2 regions of the Cytobacillus sp. genome follow, and region 1 is predicted to be linked to the other one. Evidence: predicted binding sites of a transcription regulator. Region 1 holds the regulator's gene; the other holds the start of a gene.
What was found. The regulator CtsR, encoded in region 1, represses protease genes until heat stress. The targets are predictions, from matches to a motif close to ATGGTCAATAAAGGTCAAACA.
Positions count from the first base shown of each region.

Region 2: the regulator CtsR is predicted to act here: its motif matches at 1,585-1,605, upstream of clpB (ATP-dependent chaperone ClpB).

Region 1 covers NZ_CAXQGS010000043.1:1,649-4,797, reverse strand. The annotation lists partial or broken rRNA gene ACEQ1T_RS06585 (23S ribosomal RNA) at 1-59, shown strand, start outside; rRNA gene rrf (5S ribosomal RNA) at 262-378, shown strand; gene ACEQ1T_RS06575 (CtsR family transcriptional regulator) at 1,056-1,517, shown strand; gene ACEQ1T_RS06570 (UvrB/UvrC motif-containing protein) at 1,541-2,089, shown strand; gene ACEQ1T_RS06565 (protein arginine kinase) at 2,092-3,149, shown strand, end outside.
Region 2 covers NZ_CAXQGS010000128.1:5,677-8,825, reverse strand. The annotation lists gene clpB (ATP-dependent chaperone ClpB) at 1-1,572, opposite strand, end outside; gene ACEQ1T_RS21680 (YjzC family protein) at 1,737-1,916, opposite strand; gene ACEQ1T_RS21675 (undecaprenyl-diphosphate phosphatase) at 2,088-2,900, shown strand; gene argF (ornithine carbamoyltransferase) at 2,937-3,149, opposite strand, start outside.

The DNA of each region.
Region 1 (3,149 bases):
GGTGGAAGCGTGGCGACATGTGGAGCTGACTGATACTAATCGATCGAGGACTTAACCAAAACGAAAAGCGGAGGCGACTGTTCAACTTCGAGAGACGTTGGAGAGCCGGCCATTCAAATCCTGGTTTTGGGATTTGGAGGGATGGATCGAAACGGCCGAGAAGTTAGGAGCCGAAGCTAGACAAGTCATTGGTGAATACTCGGCAATACTTCTTCATACATTATCTAGTTTTGAGGGAACGAAGTTTCTTCAATTACATAGTCCGGTGGCGATAGCGAGAAGGTCACACCCGTTCCCATACCGAACACGGAAGTTAAGCTTCTCAGCGCCGATGGTAGTTGGGGGCTGTCCCCCTGTGAGAGTAGGACGCTGCCGGGCATATGAAAGAGCACCTGATGGGTGCTCTTTTTTGTGTGTTTGGATGAGTTACGGTACCAATACCTTATTTGAACTCTTTCTTTTTAATGAGAAAATACATATATGCGTCACATCTGCCAACATATGCGCCACTCCTTATTTTCACCGTCTGTTTTAAGTGTTAAATTTGTTCACTATAAAGATAAATTGTGCCAAGTGTTAGATAAACTTCAAAATATGCTAGATAAAATGGGAATCATGCTAGATAAAATCAAAAATTTGCTACACAAAACCCATTCATGCTAGATAAATCACCAAACTTGCCAGATAAAAGTATCACCTACTGTACCGCAGCTTCATAGAATCCAGAATCATGTTTTCAGCAGGTTCAGTCAGCCATACTTCGGGATTCCAACTCTCTATTCCAACCGAATAACAAGTTCAGAACAGCTAACACGTTTCACCTGTCCAACTGATCACCAAGCGCAGCACACTTCCCAGCCTCCAAAAAAACTTCTCCCAACCAAGCACAAACCCGCCCATTCAAAAATATATTGTTATCGACATTAACTTCCATTTTCAGGTTTGGGAAGTCAAAAAATGGGGGAAAATTATTAATACCCGCCAATTGCAAGAAATTACATAAATCATGTATAATTAATGTCAAATATAGTCAAAGTCAGATAGGGGGAGGCCTGGTGAGGAATATATCCGACATAATTGAAAATTATCTAAAACAGGTTTTAGAGAAGAGCGAAAGGGAAATCGTGGAAATTAAAAGAAGTGAAATTGCTGATAAGTTCCAATGTGTTCCTTCTCAGATCAATTATGTGATCAACACCCGTTTTACGATTGAGAAAGGATATGCAGTAGAAAGTAAGCGGGGAGGCGGGGGCTTCATACGGATTATGAAAGTCCAGTCCTATGACCATGCTGATTTAATTGACCAGTTAATTTCATTGGTGCAGAGCAGGATTGCCCAGAGCAGTGCAGAGAATGTCATTTACCGTCTGGTAGAAGAAGAGATAATAACACATAGGGAAGCTAAAATTATGCTTAGTGTTATAGACCGTTCTGTCCTGTATATTGATCTTCCATTCAGGGATGAGCTGAGGGCAAGAATGCTTAAGGCAATGTTAACCACTTTGAAATATAAATAGTAGGGAGCTGGGGAGGTGAAGTCATGATTTGTCAGGAATGTAACCAAAGGCCAGCCACGCTGCATTTTACGAAGGTTGTAAATGGCGAGAAAGAAGAGTTTCATCTTTGCGAGAAATGCGCACAGGAAAAAGGTGAAATGTTTATGCTGGGCAGCGGGTCTGGTTTTTCAATAAATAACTTGCTCGCTGGCCTTCTGAATATTCAGCCTGCCTTTCAGGAATCGGGCCAGGATCCTTTTCAGCAGGAGAAAGTCCTGCAGTGTGAGCAATGTTCCTTGACCTTTCAGCAGTTTATAAAAGTAGGCCGCTTTGGGTGCGCCAACTGCTATGAGACTTTTAAAGATCAATTGAACCCAATTCTTAGAAGGCTTCACAGCGGGAATTCCTCACACAGCGGAAAAATTCCTGCACGAATCGGGGGAACCATTCACCTGCGGAGGAATATTGATGATTTAAAAAATAATTTAAAAGAAATGATTTCCAAAGAAGAGTTTGAAAGAGCGGCAGAATTGAGGGACGAAATAAGGAAACTGGAAAAGCAGCTCAATGCCGATCAAAAGGGAGGGGAGTAAGCTTGTCGCTGGAACGTTTCATGAATCAAGCTATTAGCTCCTGGATGAGTGCGGAAGGCCCTGATTCCGATATTGTTTTAAGTTCGCGAATCAGGCTCGCCCGCAATATGAAGCAATATAAATTCCCTACTGTATTTTCAAATGAAGAAGCAGAAGCGGTCATTGAAAAAATAAAGGCGAGGGTGGAGCATTCTTCTTTTTCAAAACTTGGGAAAATGGAGCTTTTATTAATGGATAGCCTTCAGCCTCTTCAAAAAAGAGTGCTGATGGAAAAGCATCTGGTCAGTCCCCATCTTGCTGAGAATTCAACTCATGGTGCCTGCCTTCTTTCTGAAAATGAAGAAGTCAGCATCATGATTAATGAAGAAGACCATATAAGGATTCAATGCTTATTTCCGGGATTTCAGCTTACTGAAGCCTTAAGTATGGCAAATGAAATTGATGATTGGCTGGAGGAAGAAGCCGACTATGCATTTGATGAACATATTGGCTTTTTAACAAGCTGCCCCACAAATGTAGGAACAGGGCTAAGGGCATCTGTTATGATGCATTTGCCTGGCCTGGTTCTCACGCAGCAAATGAACAGAATTATTCCGGCAATTAACCAGCTTGGGTTAGTTGTTAGAGGAATTTACGGGGAAGGCAGCGAAGCTTTAGGTAACATCTTTCAAGTTTCAAACCAGATCACTCTCGGAAAATCAGAAGAGGATATCGCAGAGGATCTGAAAAGCGTTGTCAGTCAGCTGATTTCTCAGGAAAGATCGGCAAGGGAAGCATTAGCAAAGACTTCTAACATACAATTAGAAGACAGAGTCTTCCGCTCTTATGGCATTTTATCGAATAGCCGGATCATTGAATCAAACGAAGCAGCACAATGCTTGTCTGATGTTCGCCTGGGGATTGATATGCAGTACATCAAAAACATATCAAAAAATATATTGAATGAGCTGATGATCCTGACACAGCCCGGCTTCCTGCAGCAATATGCAGGCGGGCCGCTCAGACCGCATGAACGCGATATCCGCAGGGCTTCATTAATTAGGGAAAGATTACAAATGGA
Region 2 (3,149 bases), on a different contig from region 1:
GTTAACTGCATTTTCAAGCTCTTTCAATTCCTTTTCTAAAGAAGGGATTCTTCCATGACGCAATTCGGCAGCTTTATTCAAGTCATAATTATTCTCTGCTTCTTCCAGTTCCCGGCGCATTTTCTCAAGCTGCTCCCGTTTTTCCTGGACTTTCTGGATTCCTTCCTTTTCAAGCTGCCATTTTGCTTTCATGCTGTTAGCCTGGTCTTTTAATTCGGCCAGTTCTTTTTGAAGGTCTGCAAGTCTCTTCTTGCTTCCTTCATCACTCTCTTTTCGTAAAGCTGCTTCTTCTATCTCCAGCTGCATGACCCTTCTTGTAACCTCATCCAACTCTGATGGCATTGAATCGATTTCCGTCCTGATCATGGCACAAGCTTCGTCAACCAAGTCAATCGCTTTATCAGGAAGGAACCGGTCTGTAATATACCTGTCTGACAAGGTTGCGGCAGCCACAATAGCCCGATCGTGGATATTGACACCATGATGGATTTCAAAGCGCTCCTTCAGCCCTCTGAGAATTGAGATTGTATCCTCTACATCCGGCTCCTGCACCAATACCTGCTGAAAACGCCGTTCCAGAGCCGGATCTTTTTCGATATATTTGCGGTGCTCCTCAAGTGTGGTAGCTCCTATACAGTGCAATTCTCCCCTTGCAAGCATGGGCTTCAGCATATTCCCTGCATCCATTGCTCCTTCTGTCTTGCCCGCTCCCACAATGGTGTGAAGTTCGTCAATAAAAAGAAGAATTCTTCCTTCGCTTTTCTTAACCTCATTTAATACAGCTTTCAGTCTTTCCTCGAATTCACCCCGGAATTTGGCCCCGGCAATTAAAGCGCTCATATCAAGAGCAAAAATGGTTTTATCCTTGAGGCCCTCAGGCACATCTTTACGTACAATTCTTTGTGCCAATCCTTCGACAATCGCTGTTTTTCCTACCCCAGGTTCGCCTATTAAAACTGGATTATTTTTGGTTTTTCTTGAAAGGATGCGAATAACATGCCTGATTTCACTATCCCGGCCAATTACAGGATCCACTTTCCCCTGTTTCACCTCTGCAACAAGATCTCTTCCATATTTTTTTAAAGCCTCATATGTTGATTCCGGATTTTGCGATGTCACCCTCTGATTCCCCCTAATCTCCTTAATCGCCTGCTCCACTAATTCTTTATTGATTCCGTATGACTTTAAAACTGCTGCCGTTTCGGTTTCCGCTGCTGCAGCAGCCATGAAAACATGCTCAACTGACATGAATTCATCCTGAAATATCTTCATATAATTTTCTGCTTCCGCCAGCACCCGCTGCAGTTTACCGGTTATATACAATTTTCCATGTTCCGTTCCTGAACCGGACACTTGCGGTTTTTTCCTCAGTGCTTCCTGCATTTTATTATTAAAAGAATCAGCCGGAATCTGCATTTTTGACAGTATTAATGATATCAGGCTGTTTTCCTGTCCCATTAAAGCCAGGAATAAATGTGCTTCATCCACCTCCTGATGCTGCTCGCGCAACGCTATGGACTGTGCATTTAATAATCCTTCCTGAAGCCGCTCTGTCATCCGATTAAAATCCACTATGCAACCTCCTTTTTGACCTTTTTTGACCTTTAGTTTTATTATAATCCATTCTTTTCATATGTAAAGTTTCCAGCAGTTTATTCTCAGTGTAAAAAGCCATCCGCAATTGGGATGGCTCTATTTTTATACTATTTCCCCATCTTCTTTATCAATAATCAAAATCAAGGCTTTCTTTTATACGTCCAAAGCCGGTTATGATTGGATGTTTCCGGAAATTGGTCCCCAGCTCTCATTTTAAGCATTTGAGGATTATTGACGTTACTTCCCGTTTCGCCAATTTCTATATAAATTCCATTATTAGGCGCTTTCTGGCCAGGCTTAAATTGTCTGTTTTGCCCCATGCTGAATACCTCCTTTAATCGTAAATCACTTATTATTATTTCCACTCTTTCATCTCTCATGAGGGAAACTATTGGCATCGCATAAAAGCAATGAAAAGGATATTACTTTACTCTGCTCTCCTTTTTATAGTTAAATGGGGTGTATGAGATTTCATTATGGAGGATTTACTTGTGACAGATTTTCTGATATTGCTTAAATACTTGTTTTTGGGATTATTTCAAGGATTTACAGAGCCTATTCCCATTTCATCGAGCGGGCATCTGGAGATTGCACAGCACTTTTTCGGCCTTGACATTAAAGGCCTTAGCTTTGCACTCCTTGTAAATACTGCCTCATTATTAGCTGTGCTGCTTATATACAGGGAAGATATTATGAGACTCATGCGGAATGGCCTTGCATACATTACAACTAAAGATAAACAGACAGAACCTGACTTTCGGTTTATCATTTACTTGATTATTGGAACCATTCCTGCAGGTGTCATCGGCATTTTATTTGAGGATTTTATCGATTTGCACTTTGCAAATATAAAAACAGTTGGGATTACTCTTATCGTGACAGGACTTGCGCTGTGGCTGATCCGTAATTTACGCGGACGGAAAAATGATGCTGAATTATCTTATAAAGATGCAATAATTGTAGGACTTGCACAGGCAGTTGCCCTGATACCGGGAATCAGCCGTTCCGGTGCCACCATTGTAGCCGCCATGGGTCTGGGGATGAAACAGGAAACAGCTTTAAGGTTCTCTTTCCTTTTATATATCCCCGTAAGTGCCGGCGGAATGATACTGGGGTTCAACGACATTTTAACAGATCCCAATTTATCTGAATTGGCATTGCCCTATACAATAGCCTTTTTTGCATCATTGATTGCATCTTACTTTTCGCTGAAATGGTTTATGAATATTATGGCTAAAGGGAACTTGAAGTATTTTGCGATTTACTGTTTTATTGTTGGACCGCTTGTTTATTTCTTATCTTAATGAAAAAGCCTTCTCAGCGCTGAGAAGGCTTTTTCATTATAATATTTCTGAAAGAATGGCTTTTTGAACATGAAGTCTGTTCCCAGCCTGTTGAAAGACAGCGGAATTGTTTCCATCAATAACTTCCGCTGAAACTTCCTCACCGCGATGAGCAGGAAGGCAATGTAAAAAGACGTAATCTTTTTTTGCTTTTTGGACAAGATATTCATTAACCTGATAATCAGCAAAGTCTTTCAGCCTCTGTTCATT